3 regions of the Neptunomonas phycophila genome follow, and region 1 is predicted to be linked to each of the others. Evidence: predicted binding sites of a transcription regulator. Region 1 holds the regulator's gene; each other region holds the start of a gene.
The links. The regulator LexA, encoded in region 1, represses DNA repair genes until DNA is damaged. The targets are predictions, from matches to a motif close to TACTGTNTANNTANACAGTA.
Positions count from the first base shown of each region.

Region 2: recN (DNA repair protein RecN) is a predicted target of LexA. The motif match lies at 5,962-5,981, and genes of this name have one in related genera.
Region 3: ruvA (Holliday junction branch migration protein RuvA) is a predicted target of LexA. The motif match lies at 3,330-3,349, and genes of this name have one in related genera.

Region 1 covers NZ_MRCI01000001.1:1,307,749-1,314,930, reverse strand. Annotated here, with positions in the region: gene BS617_RS05970 (hypothetical protein) at 1-101, opposite strand, end outside; gene rhlB (ATP-dependent RNA helicase RhlB) at 85-1,590, opposite strand; gene dinG (ATP-dependent DNA helicase DinG) at 1,604-3,724, opposite strand; gene lexA (transcriptional repressor LexA) at 3,900-4,514, shown strand; gene BS617_RS05950 (cell division inhibitor SulA) at 4,514-4,990, shown strand; gene BS617_RS05945 (hypothetical protein) at 5,046-5,309, opposite strand; gene BS617_RS05940 (DUF6586 family protein) at 5,359-5,904, opposite strand; gene topA (type I DNA topoisomerase) at 5,986-7,182, opposite strand, start outside.
Region 2 covers NZ_MRCI01000001.1:26,957-34,138, reverse strand. Annotated here, with positions in the region: gene BS617_RS00160 (DUF3461 family protein) at 1-103, opposite strand, end outside; gene dapB (4-hydroxy-tetrahydrodipicolinate reductase) at 250-1,050, opposite strand; gene cysE (serine O-acetyltransferase) at 1,066-1,887, opposite strand; gene dnaJ (molecular chaperone DnaJ) at 1,932-3,062, opposite strand; gene dnaK (molecular chaperone DnaK) at 3,173-5,086, opposite strand; gene grpE (nucleotide exchange factor GrpE) at 5,201-5,791, opposite strand; gene recN (DNA repair protein RecN) at 5,994-7,182, shown strand, end outside.
Region 3 covers NZ_MRCI01000001.1:1,760,109-1,767,290, reverse strand. Annotated here, with positions in the region: gene prpF (2-methylaconitate cis-trans isomerase PrpF) at 1-69, shown strand, start outside; gene BS617_RS08040 (cation:proton antiporter family protein) at 183-1,775, opposite strand; gene ftsY (signal recognition particle-docking protein FtsY) at 1,926-3,257, shown strand; gene ruvA (Holliday junction branch migration protein RuvA) at 3,383-4,015, shown strand; gene ruvB (Holliday junction branch migration DNA helicase RuvB) at 4,092-5,105, shown strand; gene tolQ (protein TolQ) at 5,412-6,092, shown strand; gene tolR (protein TolR) at 6,117-6,533, shown strand; gene tolA (cell envelope integrity protein TolA) at 6,540-7,182, shown strand, end outside.

The DNA of each region.
Region 1 (7,182 bases):
ATCGCCACTGCTGCAAATAACGCACTCACAACAATGGCTAAAATACGTGCGAGCTTCTGAGTTTTATGTCGATCCTGAGAGTGACTAGGCTTCTTTTCCATGCGTAGTTTGCTCATCAACTTTAGTTACCACAGGCTCCTCTTCTGAGACGGCAGTCTCACTCGTCGGTTCAACCTCGGCAGTCACGTTGTCTTCATCGGATCCAGTCGTATCAGCCGCAGGTGCTTCGGCTGGCTCTTTTATTGGATCAAACTCAACTAGTAACGCCTCATCTGGGTGGATACACTCCAGCTTAACGCCTGTCTCTTGTTCGATTTCTGGGATCATGAACGAGTCATTTTCGCATGCAAAACAAATTGACGTGCCGACTGCTCCTGCTCGACCCGTACGCCCAATACGGTGTACGTAATCATCGGCATCTTCCGGCAGTTGGTAGTTCACCACATGTGTTACGCCATCAATATGAATCCCACGGCCTGCAACATCTGTTGCTACCAGCACGGTGATTTTACCGCTTCGGAAATCTTCTAATGTTTTAACTCGCTTGTGCTGCGGGATTTCTCCTGACATCAACGCGGCTTTCACACCATCACGGCGTAATTTTTCGGCCAACGAGCGCGTTTCACCCCGACGGTTACAAAACACGATGACGCGTTCAATATTATTGATACGAATGTAATTACGAAGCAGCTTGTACTTTTCTTTACTGGAGACCAAAAACACTTTTTGGCTAATGTTGTCGGTTGTTTGTCGCTCAGCTTCGATTTCAATTTGAACAGGATCAACGGTCCACTGACGCGCCAAATTCATAATGTCATCAGTAAATGTTGCACTGTATAACAACGTTTGACGTTCTGAGCCTTTACGCGGTGTATTTCGAATAATGGTGCGCACATCTGGAATAAAACCCATGCTCAACATGCGATCGGCTTCATCAAGCACCAGCACTTCTACGTTGTATAAATCAACATCTTTAGAACGTACAAAATCAATTAAACGGCCGGGTGTGGCTACTAATATATCGGTGTTACCACCTTTAATTTGTTTACGTTGTTTATCGTAGTCCATCCCTCCCACTAAAGAGATAACACGTAGATCCGTGTATTTCGTTAGCAGTTCGGCGTCGTCTGCAATTTGCAGCGCGAGTTCACGTGTTGGAGCGATAATTAACGCGCGAGGTTCACCTTGGCGCTGCGGCTCGGTTAATGGGTAGTCGATTAAATCGGTAATTATACCCACTAGAAAGGCAGCCGTTTTACCCGTACCTGTTTGCGCTTTGCCAATAATATCTTTACCGGCCAACGCCGGTTTAATGGTCTCAGCCTGTATGGGTGTGCAGTACTCAAACCCAATGTCTTGAATGGCATGCAATAATTGATCAGGCAGATCAAAATCTAAAAAGCGCTTTTTACCCTCTTCCTGAGCAACGATAAATTCTGCCGGTGACCAGCTGGATTCTTTTTTAGATTTTCGAGCACGCGACGGTGCTTTGCGCTTATCATTTTTACGCGACTTGCCCTTTTCAGCGGTTTTAGCGGATGGGTTTGCATCATTCGGCGTAGATTCGTTAGCTGTTGTTGTAGCGTCCAATATTATACTCACTTTATTCGATTTCTCGGCGGAATGGTGGTAATGCATCCAACAGTTGTCGTCCGTACCGGCGAGTCACAACTCGTCGATCCAGCAGAATTATGTGGCCACTGTCTTGCTCTGTACGCAACAGGCGACCAGCGGCTTGTGTGAGGCGTATTGAGGCCTCCGGGACGGTCCATTCCATAAATGCATTACCGCCTCGCTGTTCTATCCATTCTGCCATGGTCGCATCAACCGGATCATCCGGCACCCCAAATGGCAGCTTTGTAATAATCACCTCGGTTAGATAGTCCCCAGGTAAATCCACCCCTTCAGCAAAGGAAGCTAATCCAAAGATAATGCTTGGTTTGCCTTCATCAATCACTGACTTATGGGTTTTGATAATCTCGTTCTTGGTCAAGTCGCCTTGAATCAACACATGATCACGGATTTTATCATCCAATTGATCTCGAATCGTTAGCATTTGTCGCCAAGAACTGAATAATACCAGTGTTGCAGTAGCTTTTTGCAGACAATCGTTCAAAAAAGCACTGACTTCTTGCGTATGATCTTCTGGTTTCCCAGGATCAGCTAACATTTTAGGTACTTTTAAGCAGGCAGCCTGCGCATAATTAAATGGACTAGGCAGTTGTTCGCATGCCACCGTTGGCGGCAACCCTAAGTCATCTATTAATCGCGTAAACTGTCCAAGAGCAGTTAATGTTGCGGATGTTAACACCGCACCGTACGCGGGCTTCCACAGGTGCTCTTCTAAGGTATCGGCCGCTGTTACTGGACTACTACGGCACTCAAAATCAATCCCGTCAGTGGACTCAACCAAGTTAATCCAGCGTGCTGTTGGCGCAATACCTTCTACATCAGCTACCGCATAGCTACGTGCTAACCAAAAAATAGATTGAGATCGCGCCCACATTTGACCCATGCGTGGATACCAGCGCTCAGCGACCCCTTTATCAATTTCGGGAATACCGCCATCTAACGCCTCTTTTAACAGATCAACTATTTGCTCTGCTTTTAACATCCACTTTTCAGCCGCTGCAGCAATGCCAGCAGCTGGTACAGTCAAGGATTCTGGCAACACTCCTTTGGGGAAACGAAAGCGATCTTTTGGTCGTTCATCACCTTCTAGCAACATCAAGCGTAAGCTCATTTGGAGCTGGTCTAACGAGCTAATCATTTCTGCTTTAGCCGGCTCCATTCGTTCTATGTATTGCTGTAAAACAGGCTGACTATCGCACTCATCAATCATATGTTCTAACTGCCGCGACATGGTTTTTAACCAACGCTCAGTGCTGCGAACCCGCAAACTATAAGCAAAATGCCCGGTTGTTTTAGCAGAAAGATGGTGTGCCTCATCAAACACATAAATGGTTTGCGCCGGATCGGGAAGGATAGCGCCGCCCCCGAGAGACAAATCGGCCAGTACCAGATCGTGATTGGCAACGACTACATCCGCTTTATCTAACGAATCTCTGGATTTAAAAAATGGGCATACTGAAAAGTTGCTACAACGACGGTTGGTACAGCGGGTATGATCACTCGTGAGTGGCTGCCACACCTCTTCTTCTAGTTCGACAGCAAGACTATCGCGGTCACCATCCCAGCTACCGGAGGCAAAGCGATCCATTAACTCACTGTAGTAAGCAACGGCATCGGGTTCCATTCGCTGTGCAATTTCATCTTCATAAAGTGCCATTTGGCCTAACTCGCCTTGGCCTTCTAGCAACTTTTCAGCCTGGGATACACAAAAGTATCGCCCGCGACCTTTCGCCAAGATGTAACGCACAGGTTCTGCCATTAAACGCGAAGCTTCAGGTAAATCTTTATGAAGTAGCTGCTCTTGTAAAGCGACCGTTGCTGTAGATATAACCAAGGACTTGCCTTGCGCTTTAGCAATGGGAATAGCGCTAATCAAGTAAGCCATTGTCTTACCCGTGCCGGTTCCCGCCTCGATCAAACAAATATGGTTATCGCTACTTCTTTCACCTTTTTCGTTACTTTCGATATTCCCTAAGGTGCGCGCAATTTGCGCAATCATCATTTTTTGCCCATAACGAGGCTTAAGGTCATGCAACCCGAGGAACTGGCGATATGCCTCTTGTATAGACTTTTTTAGAGCGTCGCTGAGCAAAACTTAAATCCTGATTTCAATGTCGCGGGGATAATATCAAGATACTGGATATATAAACAGAAAATCTCTTTACAACCGACCTTGCCTGTATATAATCACATGCACTGTATAAAAAAACAGTCATCTATTTGCGGGCTATCTTACCTATCGGCACTTAATTATGACGGGCACAAATATGAAACTCACAAAGCGTCAATCAGAAGTACTCGACTGCATTCGCGATCATATCGATGCAACCGGTTATCCGCCTACACGTGCCGATATAGCACGCTCACTAGGTTTTAAATCAGCCAATGCGGCTGAGGAACACTTAAAAGCGTTAGCCCGTAAGGGTGCTATAGAAATGATCCCTGGCACCTCTCGCGGTATTCGTCTTCCAGAGCTTGAGCAACCAGAGCCTGAAGGTCTTCCCTTGATCGGCCGCGTAGCCGCGGGCAGCCCTATTTTAGCCCAGGAGCACATCGAAGAGCACTGCACAATTTCAGCTGACTTTTTCCACCCACCGGCTAATTACTTACTGCGGGTACACGGCACGAGTATGAAAAACATCGGCATCATGGATGGCGATTTACTGGCAGTTCACCAATGTACAGAAGCACGTAACGGCCAAATTGTAGTAGCGCGTATTGGTGACGAAGTAACCGTTAAGCGATTCCAACGCACTGGACACATTGTAGAACTGATAGCTGAAAACGAAGAGTTTGACCCTATCGTGGTCGACTTACGCGAGAGCGAGCTTTCCATCGAAGGGTTAGGCGTTGGCGTCATACGACAAGGGAGTGAGCCATAATGCACATGTTAATTCCTGATAACAAAGCTGTTACCGGCATTATCAGCACCCAAAAAGAGTTAGGTAGCATTCGCACCAAGCTTAAACCCCGAGCTCAACAGCCCAGTGATTTCGGGAAAATTACTGAAATCGTAACACAAAGCGGTGATCTAGCAGATATGCCAATGCTAATGCCGTTATTGGCGCAGCTAAGCCATGAAGACCGCTGGTTTGCTTGGATTGCTCCACCTATAAACTTGCCAAAATCGTTGCTACAAGATGCTGGAATTGATCTTAAAAAGGTAATTCTACTTTACCCTGACGAGAACCATAGCGTTCAGCAATTGGCTGAAAAAGCCCTCAGCACTGGCACATGCCATGCTGTTATTAGCTGGGCCGGAGATATTTCTGACGATGCCTTTCAGCGCCTAGAAAAAAGCGCCAGACAAGGGGCAAGTAATGGAATTTTGATTCGCCGCCGCCATGCTATTAATTGAGGGATGCACTAATAGCATAGGCACGGCATACCCCATAAGAAACGGCAAATACGCTTTAGTGAATCGTTGAAGGGCGGATCATGTCATCCGGTGATACGTCATCAGTATCGATACCTGGCTCTTCATCATTCACCAAGTCGGACATCATATGAGCACCGGCAACCAACATTCTTCTTGCAAGTTCTTCTGTGTTTTCTAACAGATTATCTTGTACAACTTGTGATAAGTTTAGCGTCATTAACGCCTCTTCTTCACCCGAGCGACGAATAACAAACTCACCCGACGCTAAACGCACAATTTCTAGCACCATCTCATCCATCAAACTACCTAACACCCCTTACTTTTTCCAATGTTGTCAATTTAAGCGCTTACCATTCTTGCATACCGCTTCGCAGCCGCTCCAGTAAAGCCCTAAACTCAGATAACCAAGAGCGATACTCTGTCAGAATATCTGCGTCTTCTGCATGATCCGGATTAATCTGAACAATATGAATTTCCGATAAGCTAGGTGATAAATCGGCACCCGCTTTTGCTTTGGCCGACGGGCCCGTTTTATCTGCCGCCTTCCAACAGCCTCGATAGGCAGATAACATTAAGGCAAGCCAGCTGTGTTTATTGGATTCTAACACAGATAGCTCTGTCACCTCAGGAGACTCCTGAACTGATGCATCCAGCAACCCTTGCAAATCGCTGAGCGCTTCAATCGCATCTGGATTAAAGCGATACTTTTCTGCAATTTCTCGTAAAAAAGCCTGATAAGCAGAAGCCATCAGAAACAGGACGGACTCATGATAAGACTCAATCATCGCATGCTGATCCCAACTATTCGATGACTGGGCTGCTTGCAACGCGTCAATATGAATACGAGCAAAGTTGAGCTTTTGGTTAGTTCTAACCAGATACACCTGACTCATCGCGACCTCAAATGTCCTCTTTGCGTGCAAAGGCTCATGCACAACAAAGAGGCTCTCCTGATAACTGTTATTAACCGGCTTTTATTTGCTGGCTTTTTTAGCTTTGGGTTCAACTACAACCCATTTATCACCTTCATAAAACGCCTTCCAGCCCGTAGCTTTGCCATTCACTTCGGTCATGACGTACTGCTCTTTGGTTTTGCGGCTGTAACGAACGATCGTTTCATTACCGTCCATATCTTTAGTCGGCGCGCTGAACAAGAAATCATACTTTGGATCGATTTCTTTTTTATGCGGCAACAGCTCACTCACTTTAGGCGCACGTGTTTCACGGTTACGCGGGAACTGACTAGCGGCTAAGAATAAGCCACTAGCTCCGTCACGCAAGATATAAGTATCTTCAACCTTTTCACATGCTAGCTCCGGCATTGGCACAGGGTCCATTTTTGGCGGTGCAGCTTCTCCGTTTTTCAGGAGTTTGCGAGTATTCTTACACTCATCATTTGTACAACCAAAATACTTACCAAAACGCCCATTTTTTAGCTGCATTTCAGAGCCGCATTTATCGCATTCTAGTGTCGGGCCATCATACCCTTTGATACGATAATTACCCTCTTCGACCTCATAGCCGGGACAGTCCGGGTTGTTACCACATACATGTAATTTACGTGTTTGGTCGACTAAATAACTATCCATGGCGCTGTCACAGATACTGCAACGACGCTTATTGCGAAGGATACGTGACTCTTCCTCTTCGTCACCATCTGCGCTGACAACTTCATCGCCAGGGATTAAGTTAATTGTTGCTTTACAGCGCTCTTTAGGTGGCAAATTGTAGCCCGAGCACCCTAAGAACACACCGGTGCTTCCTGTACGAATCACCATGTGTCGGTCACATTCTGGACAGGGAATATTCGTATCAGTCGGGGTATTAGGCCGCATGCCGTGTTCTGGATCTTTTGCCTCATCCAGCCGACGTACTAAACCTTGATAGAAACGATCAAGCAAGGCTTTCCAATCAGCTTCGCCGTGCGCAATGTCATCCAGCGCATCTTCCATTCGAGCAGTAAAGCTGTAGTCCATTAAATCAGTGAAGTTTTCGGTCAAACGCTCAGTAACAATATCGCCCATTTTGCAGGCATAGAAGCGTCGATTTTGGACTTCCACATAACCACGGTCTTGGATCGTCGAGATGATTGACGCATAGGTAGATGGTCGACCAATACCTTGCTTTTCTAGCTCTTTAACCAAACTTGCTTCTGTGTAACGGGCTGTTGG
Region 2 (7,182 bases), 1.3 Mb from region 1:
TTAACACATCAGACTCACCTTCAATACGGGCCGTATATCGTTCGATATCATAAGGATCATCAATGCCCATCTCTTTTAAGATGGGAAACTTTTCAGCAGACACGCTTTACTCTCCAGCATGGTTATTTATTAATCAATTGTGCAAGTATAGACCCTGTCACAGCTTATGTGGTATGGCTGAATGCAGATATGTCGCAAAAACAAAAAAAGCTGCGAAAAGGCAGCTTTTAACAAAATTTTTTCTGGCAATTAGCGTAAATTCAGCACATCTTGCATATCAAACAAGCCTACTTCTTTACCGGCTAACCAACCACAAGCACGCACCGCGCCTTTAGCAAAGGTCATACGACTGCTCGCTTTATGCGTTATCTCAACCCGCTCACCTTCAGTTGCAAATAACACAGTGTGATCACCCACCACATCGCCGGCTCGAACGGTTTCGAAACCAATCTCTTTTTGCGTACGAGGCCCTATTTGTCCTTCGCGGCCATACACGGCGCATTCTTTAAGGTCCCGTCCTAACGCATCAGCGACCACTTCGCCTAAGCGCAACGCCGTTCCCGATGGAGAATCCACTTTATGACGATGATGCGTTTCTATTACTTCAATATCGTAATCATCGCCCAACGTTTTCGCGACAAGCTCTAAAACTTTAAAACACACATTCACACCCACACTCATATTGGGTGCAAACATCACTGCTGTTTTATCTGCACACGCTTTTAAATGCGCTGTTTCCGCGTCGTTTAAACCGGTTGTGCCAATCACAATCTTTTTGCTATGGGCAACGCAAAAATCAAGATTCTGTTGAGTCAGTGCGGGTGTAGTAAAATCAATTAACACATCAAAGTCGTCTTTAGCCGCCTCTAGACTGCCAACTAATGCAACGCCTTGGCGACCGACACCAGCCAATTCCCCTGCATCCGCACCGATTAACGAGCTTTCAGGATGCACAATTGCGGCCCCTAGCGTCACGCCTTCGGCTTGGCATACAGCCTCTATAAGCGTTTTACCCATGCGCCCAGCGGCACCAATAACTGCGACTCTCATGTTTTTAATTCCGTATTATTTAGCAACAACATCATCATTTTTTTCAAGATCAAAGCGCTGGTTCATGTCGAGCGCGGGTTTATCGCATCCCGATGACCCAACCACCCGAGCAGGCACACCAACAACGGTTTTGCACGGTGGTACATCGTCTAAAACCACACTTCCGCCGCCCACTTTTGCCCCTTTGCCTACTTCGATATTACCAAAGATTTTAGCACCCGCTCCAATCAGTACGCCTTCGCGAATCTTAGGATGACGGTCACCCGTTTCATTTCCGGTACCACCTAGAGTCACCGATTGTAAAATCGATACATCATTTTCAATGACACAGGTTTCACCCACAACAATACCGGTAGCATGGTCAAACATGACGCCTGATCCGATAATGGCAGCCGGATGAATATCCACCTGAAACACAGAACTTACGCGACTTTGAATATAAGACGCCATCGAACGCCGGCCCTGACCCCATAGCCAATGCGCCACTCGATGTGACAGCAAAGCATGAAACCCTTTGAGATACAGCAAGACTGTTGAGTACTTATCCACCGCTGGGTCGCGTGTATGGACCGCTATAATATCCAAACAAGCCGCGTTAAGAATGAAAGGATCAGTTGCCATCGCTTGATCAAGCAACTCGCGCAACAATATAGGAGACATCACATCATCAGCTAACTTACTCGCTAAGATAAAAGACAATGCAGACTGCAAATCATTATGGTTAATGATACTGGAATGATAGAAGCTGGCGAGAAAAGGCTCTATTGACACCTCCGCCTGCGCTTCTTTCTGAATGCTCAGCCATAAATCAGCTGGCGCTATGGTCAAGTTGGTCATGCTTATCCACCAGACTAAACGGGCCGCTTAGCGGCCCGTTAGGATCAATCTTCGAAGAACTTCTTCACTGAGTCGAAGAAGGAATGCTTTTTAGGGCTGTGCTTACTGTTACTACTGCCTTCTTCTGTTGCCGCCTGGAACTCTTTGAGCAGTTCCTTCTGACGAGAAGTCAATTTCACAGGGGTTTCAACAGCAACACGCACCATCAAATCACCCGCTCCACCGCCACGCACAGGTGCTACACCTTTTCCACGTAAGCGGAATAGTTTACCTGTTTGTGTTTCAGCTGGCACTTTCAGTTTTACACGACCATCTAATGTCGGTACTTCCAGTTCTCCGCCTAAGGCTGCATCAACAAAGCTGATCGGCACCTCACAATATAAATGACGACCATCACGCTCAAAGATAGGATGCTCAAGTACATTGACCTGAACATACAAGTCTCCCGATGGCCCACCATGAGAGCCGGCTTCACCCTCGCCGGATAAACGAATACGATCGCCCGTATCAACGCCCGCTGGAATCTTAACAGACAGCGTTTTGGTCTTCTTAACGCGTCCCTGGCCATGACATGAGTTACAAGGATCAGAAATGATCTTACCTTCACCACGACATGTAGGGCAGGTCTGCTGAACAGAGAAGAACCCTTGCTGCATACGTACTTGGCCCATACCACCACAGGTGTTACAGGTTTTAGCACTTGAACCAGGCTTAGCACCGCTACCGTCACAGGTCTCACAACCGACAAGCGTAGGCACTTTGATCGTTTTCTCGATACCGCGAACGGCTTCTTCTAGTGATAAGTCCATGGTGTAACGCAGATCAGCACCACGCTGAACTGAGCTACGACGGCCACCGCCGCCTCCGCCACCAAAGATATCGCCAAACACATCACCAAACACATCCGAGAAGCCACCGTCAAAACCGCCGCCCCCGCCGCCCATATTCGGATCGACACCCGCATGGCCATACTGATCGTAAGCCGCTTTTTTCTGGGCATCCGACAATACTTCATAGGCTTCATTAACCTCTTTAAACTTATCTTCAGAGGTTTTGTCATCGGGGTTACGGTCAGGATGGAACTTCATCGCCATGCGACGAAATGCTTTTTTAATTTCCTGATCACTGGCGTTGCGATCAACACCTAAAACGTCGTAATAATCTTTCTTAGACATATCCGGTTCTATTCTACTTCAGCGGTTAGCTCCCGCCGGGAGCCGGACACGACAACGCGGGCCAAAGCCCGCGCTGCCACACATACTACTGATTAGGGCAAGCGCGATGCTTACTTCTTATCATCTTTCACTTCTTCAAACTCGGCATCGACAGCGTCATCAGCCGTGGCTTGCTCTTCACCTTGCGGCTGAGCTTCGCCTTCTTGAGCGGCTTCGGCATACATCTTCTGAGCCAATCCAGACACCGCTTCAGTTAGCGCTTCTGTTTTGCTATCGATGTCTGCTTTATCATCAGCTTTCAATGCTTCTTCCAAGGCAGTGATTGCGGCTTCAATCGCAGCGGTTTCTTCAGCTGTGGCTTTATCGCCAGCTTCTTTCAGCGTTTTCTTCGCTGAATGAACCATTGCATCACCTTGGTTACGCGCTTGAGTCAGCTCTTCGAACTGCTTATCAGCATCCGCGTTAGCTTCTGCATCACGAACCATTTGTTCAATTTCTTCATCGCTCAAGCCTGAAGACGCTTTGATAACGATCGACTGCTCTTTACCTGTCGCTTTATCTTTAGCTGACACGTTCAAGATACCGTTAGCATCCAAGTCAAAAGTTACTTCAACTTGTGGAACACCACGTGGAGCCGGTGGGATATCAGCCAAATCGAAGCGACCCAAAGATTTGTTCTGAGATGCTTGCTTACGCTCACCTTGAACAACATGGATGGTTACCGCGCTTTGATTGTCTTCAGCTGTAGAGAAGATTTGAGACTTCTTCGTTGGAATAGTCGTGTTCTTCTCGATCAACGGAGTTGCCACGCCGCCCATTGTTTCGATACCCAATGTCAACGGTGTAACGTCTAATAAAAGCACGTCTTTAACATCACCCGACAGTACAGCACCTTGGATAGCTGCGCCAATCGCTACGGCTTCATCTGGGTTTACATCTTTACGCGGGTCTTTACCAAAGAACTCAGAAACAACTTTCTGAACCAATGGCATACGAGTCTGACCACCAACCAAGATAACTTCGTCGATATCAGAAGCGCTTAAACCAGCATCTTTCAATGCAGTGCGACAAGGGTTGATTGAGTTAGTAACCAGCTCTTCTACCAAAGACTCTAACTTCGAACGTGAAATCTTAACGTTCAAGTGTTTTGGTCCAGTAGAGTCAGCCGTAATGTAAGGCAAGTTTACGTCGGTCGACTGCGCAGACGACAACTCAACTTTCGCTTTTTCAGCACCTTCTTTCAGACGTTGTAGCGCCAACGGATCGTTGTGCAAATCGATACCGGTTTCTTTCTTAAACTCAGCAGCCAAGTACTCGATCAAACGCATATCGAAGTCTTCACCACCAAGGAAAGTATCACCATTTGTAGCTAATACTTCGAACTGGTGCTCACCATCAACATCTGCGATTTCGATGATAGAAATATCGAATGTACCACCACCCAAGTCGTAAACAGCGATCGTTTTATCGCCTTTAGACTGGTCCATACCGTAAGCTAATGCAGCGGCTGTTGGCTCGTTGATGATACGCTTAACGTCTAGACCAGCGATTTTACCTGCGTCTTTTGTTGCTTGACGCTGAGCATCGTTAAAGTAAGCAGGAACCGTGATAACCGCACCTGTCACTTCTTCGCCAAGGAAATCTTCGGCGGTCTTTTTCATCTTTTTAAGTACTTCAGCTGACACCTGAGGAGGCGCCATTTTCTTGCCGTTTACGTCAACCCATGCGTCGCCGTTATCGGCTTCGATGATTTTGTAAGGCACCATGCTGATGTCTTTTTGTACGACGTCGTCTTTGAAGCGACGACCAATCAAACGCTTGATAGCATATAAAGTATTATGCGGGTTAGTCACCGCCTGACGCTTAGCAGGCTGGCCTACTAATGTTTCACCATCTGTAAAAGCAATAATTGAAGGCGTTGTGCGGTCGCCTTCAGCGTTTTCAATAACGCGTGTTTTTTCACCATCAAGAACCGCTACACAGGAGTTTGTGGTTCCTAAGTCGATACCGATTATTTTACCCATGTTTCTTACTCCGACTATTCAGCACCGCTATTTAGCGTGCGTTCAATCAATTAAATACCGTTGATGTCTATATGGTTGCGCCAAACGTTTTTTCAAGGCAATTTGGCGATTTTTTTAACCCTGAACGACAACAACCATGGCAGGGCGAATCAAACGACCGTGCATTGTGTAACCTTTTTGCATCACCGCCATTACGGTGTTTGCTTCATGGTCAGGCGACGGTACCATCGACATTGCTTGGTGCAATTCAGGATCGAATGGCTGACCTTGCGGATCGACTTGTTCAATATTAAATTTAGCTAAACCACTGACGAACATTTTGTGCGTCATTTCAACGCCTTCACGCAACGCTTTTGTGGCCTCATCATCAACGCTACAAGCGTCCAACGTGCGCTCTAAACTATCGATGATAGGCAGCATTTCGTTAGTGAATTTATCCAAACCAAATTTGTGCGCTTTTTCAACATCTTGCTCTGCACGACGGCGAACATTTTGTAGTTCAGCGGTTGCTCGCAAGGCCTGGTCTTTCAGTGTTGCGACTTCATCTTGCGCAGCGGCAAGTGCCTGCTGTAGCGCCTCAACATCAGCAACCACTTCGTTGGCCGCATCGTCAGCCGCTTGTTCTGCTACGTCAGCAGCGTCCGTTTCCTGAGTGTTTGTTTCTTCAGGGGTCGGCTCATTCGGTTTTGTCTGTTCTTCAGCCATTGGGGTCTCCGATTTAACGCAATCAAACTCAACATTAACTGCTGCGTTTTATGGGGACATAGCAACGGGTTTCAACCCTTGGGCAGATAATTTTTTACTAAACGTCTACCGTTAGTCACTTTTTTATTGATCAACAATTGCGCAACGCTTAAAAATGCCTTATACATAAACACTGTATAAATAACCATGTATGAGTTTAGCGATGCTAGCACAACTATCGATTCGAAATTTTGCAATTGTTGAAGCTCTTGATCTGGATTTAAAGGCAGGCATGACCGTCGTCAGCGGCGAAACAGGAGCTGGCAAATCGATTATGCTTGATGCCCTTGGCCTTACGATGGGCGACCGAGCCGAAGCCGGAAGCGTTCGCTTAGGTGCCGAACGTGCTGAAATCATAGCCAGCTTTGATATCAGCCAGCTAACCGAAGCCCGTGAGTGGCTAGCCAGCCAAGATCTGGACTCTGATAATGAATGCATTATTCGTCGTGTTATCACCAAGGAAGGACGCTCGCGCAGTTATATTAACGGACAAGCGTGCCCATTGAATGCACTAAAACAGCTGGGTGAACACCTCATTGCGATACATGGCCAGCACGAACACCAACGCCTGCTTAAAAAAGAGCACCACCGAGAATTACTCGATCAGTTTTCACAAAGCACGGCCCAAGCCAAAAAAGTCGCCCAACTGTTTAACGAGTGGAACGCTCAAAAAAAGCAATTGAATACGTTGCTTAACCAAAGCGCAGAGCATCACGCCAAAGTACAGCTGCTTAGTTATCAAGTTGAAGAGCTTGATCAAATCAATTTACAAACCGACGAGCTGGCCGAGTTAGAGTTAGAGCAAAAAGAACTCAGCCAAGCAGGCGAAATTCTACATAACGGGCACCACTCGCTCAATTTAATGACCGATGGCGATGGTGACAATTGTGAGCAACTGCTCAATCAAGCATTGCACTCACTCGCCAACCTAAATAATGGGGCACCAGCAATCAACCAAACCATTGAGCTACTTCAAAGCGCTCAAATTCAAATCCAAGAAGCTGGCAACGAACTCCGACACTACTTAGACCGGGTAGAAATGAACCCGTCGCGCTTGCAAGCGGTTGAAGATCGCCTCTCCGTCCTGTTTGAGTTAGCGCGTAAACATCGCATTACACCAGAAGAGATCCCCGTATTTCATCAAGCATTGCAAACCGAGCTTGATGAACTCAATCATTCAGATGAAGCACTAGAAGCCTTATCGCAACACGTTGAACAGTTGCAGCAAGATTACACACAAGCGGCCGCCAAACTCACGTTACTGCGCCAAAAAGCCGCCAAAAAACTCAATAAGCTGGTAGATGAGCAATTACACCTACTTGGCATGAGCTCTGCGGCATTTATAGCCACAC
Region 3 (7,182 bases), 450 kb from region 1:
GCGGTAATGAGCCGCAGTGCCAGAGTGCTCATGGAAGGCTGGATCCGAGTTCCCGGCGATAGTTTTTAATTATGCATTGATTGTAAGTTTGAAGTAGGCCCATAGCTGGTTATGTTACCTATCAGGGATAATTAGCTACTACTTCTTTAGCCCCGCTTGAGCGGGGCTTTTTTTGTTACTAGTTAGTGAGAGAGAGCCGCCCCATTTGGTTGTTCACCAATGAGTAACAAGCTCTCTTCTGCAAAACCGATACCCGCTTCTGTGTAGAAGTTAAATACGTTATCAATACCTGCTTCGAGTAACTCATTGCGTTCGTCAGGGTAGCGAGCGATGGCGGCTATTTTCCCGTTAAAGTTAGCTTTGTGGAGTTGATTGGTGATGTTGCGATTATCATCAATAGATGGCAGTGCAAGTAGCACTAAGCTGATGCCGGACAGGTCAAAGCTCTCCCATAAATCAGCATCTTCACCGTCACCAAAAAAAACATTAAGCCCTTCTTTTTGATAACGTTCTACTCGTTGACGGTCCGCATCAAGGCCAACAACACGCTTATCAATCATGTTCTGCAAAGCTTTAAAAGAGCCGGTACCCACACGCCCCAAACCAATGACCAAAATATCAGCTTCAGGCGGTTGAATGAACTCATCCTCAGGTAGGCGTTTAGCTGATTGGAAAGTCTTGATGGTATCTTTATAGACCAAATAATAATGATGGGCATTGCGATAAAGTAAGCTAGTGACAATAAAAGAAAGGGAGACCGAAAGCGCCAAAATGACTAACCATTCTTTGTTAAGCCATCCCGAATCCACGCATAAAGCCGCTACGATCAGGCCAAATTCGCTGAAGTTGCTCAGGGCTAGAGCACCAAGAAATGAGGTGCGCCCACGTAGCTTAAACCGCGTAAAAACGGCGAAGAACATTAACGCTTTTACGAGCAATAATATGCACAACAAACTGGCTATTCCTAGCATTGACCACGTTGGCAATGCGGTAAAGCCAATGGATAAGAAAAAACCAATTAAGAATAGGTCTTTAAAGCTTAATAAAGATTTAGTGAGCTCAGTAGCTTTGGGGTGATGGCTTAGTAAGACACCAAAAACGAGCGCTCCAAAATCACCTTTTACACCCACCAATTCAAATAGTTGATAACCACCTATCGCTAAGAAAAATCCATACAGTGGCAGCATTTCGCTGTGACCTACACGAAGCAATAAAACATCCAGTGCTGGTCGAATAAACACTAAACCAAAAAGCAACAAAGCCCATGGTGAGGGGATTTTGCCTGTAGCAAACACCAAGAAAACGACCGCAGCAATATCTTGCACGACAAGAACGCCAATGGCGATTTGTCCATGGCGCGTTTTCATTTCACCGCTTTCTTCTAGCAGTTTAACAATGCACACGGTGCTACTAAAACTAAACGCAAATCCTAAAAGAGCCGCTGTTTTGAAGTCTATGTCGATAAAGTACGGCAAGCTAAGGATGCTGAGCCCAATAATCAAGGTGCCCATGACCAGAGTCCAGGCTCCCATATGTAACAGTGAGGTGGCCCAAACTTCTTGTTTCAATAAATCTTTAACATGCAGTTTTAGCCCAATGGTAAACAGCATGAGTGTTATACCCAAATGCGCCAACGTCTCTAAGCTTTCCGTAGGCTCAAAGCCTAAGAAATTTAACAAAAAGCCAGCAATCAAAAAGCCGATTAGGGCAGGAAAGTTGAAGTATTTAACAAGTAAGCCGCAGACAAATGCGAAAAGTATCCAAATAAATTCCATAGACGTGACAAATTTCCATCAATAGGTTTGTACAGCGGCTCTCTATGATAAGATTAGCCCTTTCAAATCATACCAGTAACAACAGAATAGTTAGCCTTTCTTTTTTGGTTCTTTCAATAGGAGATTGGTTTAGGTGTTTGGGGATTATCCATGTTCAAAAAGCTGAAATCTATCTTCTCTTCTAATGAAGATAAACAGGACGTTAACGAATCAGATGTACAGCAGGGAGAAGTAGTATCAGTTGAAACCGCTGACAAGCTTCCTGAAGATAAAGTAGACGAAGCGTCCCAGTCGAGTGAGCAAGTAAACGACACCATCCCAGATACGCTTACAGAAGAATCAACCGAAGTGGTACACGATGCCGCTGCCGCTATAAACGATGAACTTCCCGTTTCCGCTAAAGAGCCTGTGTCTGCCCCGCAAGACATGCAAGCAGAAAGCGTGCAAGAGCCTGACGTGACCGAAGTGCAAACAGAGCCTGAAGCCGATAAGGCCCCAGAGCCTGTAGTGATTGATACGCCAGCTGCCACACCCGCTGTTGTAACAGACGAAGCGCCGCAAAAGAAAGGCATGTTTGCTCGTATTAAAGCCGGGTTAAGCAGGACCAAGGCTAATTTGACTGAGCAATTGGGTACGCTTTTTCTTGGTAAAAAAGAAATAGACGATGAGCTACTCGAAGATATAGAGACTCTGCTGCTAACTTCCGATGTAGGCGTAGAAGCAACAACGGATATTATTGATCGGCTTACTTCGCGTGTACAACGTAATCAGTTAGCGGATGCACAAGCTTTGCATCAAGCTCTTAAAGATGAACTGGCTGGGTTATTAGGCGACGTTGAACAGCCGTTAGTTGCCCAGGCTGAGAATGCTCCTTATGTGATTCTCATGGTGGGTGTTAATGGGGTAGGTAAGACAACGACGATAGGCAAGCTGACAAAGCGTTTCCAAAGCGAAGGGAAAAGTGTGATGTTGGCTGCTGGCGATACCTTCCGAGCCGCGGCTGTTGAACAACTGCAAGTGTGGGGCGAGCGCAATAATGTACCGGTCATTGCCCAGCATACAGGTGCCGACTCGGCTTCCGTGTTGTTTGATGCGGTGCAATCAGCTAAAGCTAAATCTATTGATGTATTAATTGCTGATACGGCAGGACGTTTGCAAAACAAAGACCATCTAATGGAAGAGCTGGAAAAGGTTGTGCGAGTCATGCGCAAAATCGACCCCGCTGCACCACATGAAGTTATGTTGGTTCTGGATGCAGGCACCGGCCAAAACGCCATGAGTCAGGCTAAAATCTTCCAAGAAGCCGTGGGTGTCACTGGTATTACGCTGACTAAGTTAGATGGCACAGCCAAAGGCGGCATTATTTTTGCAATTGCTAAGCAATTGAAGTTACCTATTCGTTTTATTGGGGTAGGGGAGCAAGTAGACGACCTACGTCCTTTTAAAGCTGATGAGTTTGTTGAAGCACTTTTTGACGAGTAATCCTAGGGTTTAAGCAATAGTTTCTGCGAGTGTGATAAGTATCGCGACTCGCAGTTGGTATTTTTAAACGGCTACTGTATATTCATACACTGTTGTTGGCTTTGTGAAATAGGGTAGGTAGAGACGTGATCGGACGCTTAAAAGGTGAATTAGCAGAAAAACAGCCGCCTCATATCATGGTAGATGTGAATGGAGTTGGGTATGACGTCGAGGCGTCGATGAATACGTGCTTCAAATTACCAGATCCCGGTTGTAGCGTTACACTATATACCCACTTTGTAGTGCGAGAAGATGCTCAGTTATTGTATGGCTTTTATGATAAATACGAGCGCACTTTATTTCGGGCGTTGATTAAAGCCAGCGGTGTGGGGCCTAAACTTGCACTATCTATTTTGTCCGGCATGACAGCTCAAGAGCTGGTGGCTTGTATGCAGCGCGAAGATGCCGCCGCGCTTACACGTATCCCTGGAGTGGGTAAAAAAACTGCCGAGCGCCTAATAGTCGAGTTAAAGGATAAGCTAAAAACATTACCGGCCGCTGAGCCTGCCGACTTCCAGCTAACGGGTAATGACTTACCTGAAGCCGCGTCAGCTGCTATTGATGGATACCGCCAAGAAGCAGAAAGTGCTTTGGTATCGCTGGGCTATAAGCCTGCCTTGGCTGCTAAAGCGGTTGCCCAAGCCGAGAAACAATTAGGCGATATTAACAGTAGCGAGTCGTTAATCCGGTTAGCACTTAAATCAATGGTCTCTGGCTAAAACTTCTTCATACTGCAGGCCACTGAGAATAAGTAAGTACAATGGTAGGTTTCCCGATGTTATTGCGAGGTTGTAAATGATCGAAGCGGACCGCTTTATAGCGCCCACACAGACTAGTAAGGTGGAAGAGCAGTTCGATCGTGCAATTCGCCCGCAAAAACTATCGGATTACACCGGTCAGCCCGTTGTTAAAGAGCAAATGGAAATTTTTATCCATGCGGCTCGTAATCGCGGTGAGGCGCTGGATCATACACTGATTTTTGGGCCTCCTGGGCTTGGTAAAACAACGCTGGCTAATATTATCGCGCATGAAATGGAAGGCGATATTAAAACAACATCTGGCCCTATTTTAGAAAAAGCCGGAGATTTAGCCGCCTTACTAACAAACTTAGAAGCCGGTGATATTTTATTTATTGATGAAATACACCGCCTTAGCCCAAATGTAGAAGAAGTTTTGTATCCTGCTATGGAAGACTACCAGCTGGATATAATTATTGGTGAAGGGCCTGCCGCTCGATCCATTAAGCTCGATTTGCCTCCTTTTACTTTGGTTGGGGCAACCACCCGAGCTGGCTCACTCACTTCTCCCTTGCGAGACCGCTTCGGTATCGTACAACGTCTTGAGTTTTATAATATCGAAGACTTAACCAATATCGTGATGCGCTCAGCCCGGTTATCAGGAACGATTATTAGTGAAGAGGGGGCAAAAGAGGTAGCCAAGCGCAGCCGAGGTACTCCACGAATTGCTAATCGCCTATTACGACGGGCACGGGACTATGCCGAAGTTAAAGGCGATGGTGAAATCACCAAGCCTATTGCTGACCTTGCGCTGAATATGCTGAGTGTGGATGAGCAAGGGTTTGATCATATGGACCGTCGTTTGTTGTTAGTCATGATCGAGAAATTTGCGGGTGGTCCAGTGGGAGTTGATAACTTAGCGGCTGCGATCAGTGAGGAACGAGAGACAATAGAGGATGTTTTAGAACCTTATCTGATTCAGCAAGGCTATATTATGCGAACACCGCGAGGACGTGTCGTTACCGATCATGCTTATCTCCATTTTGGCATCGATAAACCCTCCATCGATTAGCCTGCCTCTTGGTTTTATCCTCCTAAACAATTGTTTTTAAAACACACCGCCAGTATTGAAAATATATTAGCGGTTTGGCTCTTGCGTATCTTGTATAAATTTGCGCGCCTGATATTGTGTGCACACTTAAATAGGGTCTTTTCGTCGCTAAAAGCGTCCTAATTACCTCATCTGCTGAACTTTTACCAAGGTCGTCAATCACAGATTTGTGCCTAGGGAATAGGTTTGCAGGATATTCGTGCATCTTTTGTTGTTTACTTATGAATTGGCATAAGTAAGAACGGTTTGGTATTGGAGATTTTTACAGTGGGTGAGCAGCTTTCGATCTGGAGTCTGGTAGTCGAAGCCAGTTTGGTCGTACAAATTGTAATGGTTATCTTGGTGTTGGCCTCTTTTCTTTCTTGGATCGTTATCTTTCAGCGGATTTCTGTTTTTGGAAAAGCAAAAAAAGGGTTGCGCACATTTGAAGAGCGATTTTGGTCTGGCGTAGATTTGGGGCAGCTTTACCGAGAACTTAGCGACACTGATAAAGCGCTAGAGGGCGCAGAACATATTTTTTGCTCGGGTATCAAAGAATACACGCGCATGACACAACAAAAGAATTATGATCCCGACGCTGTGATGGACGCTGTGCAACGTAGCATGCGTGTGGCTTTGTCACGAGAGGAAGAAAAGCTAGATCAGCATCTTCCCTTTTTGGCTACTGTGGGGTCGACAAGTCCTTATATAGGTTTGTTTGGTACGGTATGGGGAATTATGAACTCATTCCGTGGTTTAGCTAATGTACATCAAGCAACCTTGGCCTCTGTTGCGCCAGGCATATCTGAAGCGCTTGTCGCTACCGCTATTGGTTTGTTTGCTGCTATTCCGGCTGTAATTGCTTATAACCGTTTTTCTGCTCGATCAGAAGGGATGATGAGTCATTACGAAACCTTTGCCGAAGAGTTTTACGCTATTTTGCATCGTCGTATTCATTCACCGCTGTAATCGTTTTCTCGATAGGTATTTATCATGATTAGACGCCAGAAGAAAAAACGGAAACTTAACGCGGATATAAACGTCGTTCCCTACATCGATGTGATGATGGTGTTGCTGGTGATCTTTATGATTACGGCTCCTATGCTGACGCAAGGTGTCAGTGTTGATTTGCCTCAAGCCGCTTCTGACCCAGTAAACGATCAGGATCAAGAGCCGGTGGTTGTAACCGTGGATAAAGACGGGGCTTATTATATTAATATTGGCGGTGACGATACGACTCAGGTCTCTCAAGAGGAAGTTTCCGAAAGAGTCGAGAAAATTTTAAATGAAACACCAAACCAATTGTTGCTTGTTCGTGGCGATAAAAACGTAAGCTATGAAAAAGTGGTTGGTTTGATGGCATTGTTGCAACAGGCTGGTGCAGCCAGTGTTGGCTTGGTAACTGAGTAAATATCTGTGCGTATACGTAGTTATATATTACCGATTGTACTTGCGTTACTTGTGCACGTTTGTGTGGTGCTCTTGTTGGTTCCTCATTGGTTTCAACACAAACAAGACCCGCGTCAAACACCGCGGCACATCCAAGCCACGATGATTGATTTAAAATCATTGGCCACAGAAGTCGCAAACCAACAACAAATTGCCGAAGCTAAAGAAGAAGCCGCCCAGAAACAAGCCGAGCAAGCGCGCCAAGCGGCAGAGTTAGAAAAGCAGGAACAAGCAGAGCAGGCAAGACAAGCTCAAGAAGCTGAGAGAAAGCAGCAGGCTGAAGCTCAAGCTCAAAAAAAGAAGCTTGAAGAGCAAAAGCAGCAAGAAGCTCAAAAAAAGTTGGAAGAATTAAAAAAACAAGAAGAGAAGAAGAATCTAGAAAAACAGCGTATTGAAGAGAAGAGGTTAAAAGAGGTTGAGGATGCTCGTATAAAAGAGTTTGATGAATGTATCGCCAAAATTAAAGGTTTAGATATCACCGCAGAACAAAAGGCTACGTTAGAATCTCTGTGTAACTCTAAGCCAAAAGAAGTAGAGTCTGCCATAAAAGCAATCCTGGAAAAAAAGGCAGATGAAGCAGAGAAAAAGAAATTAGCGGAAGAAGCTAAAA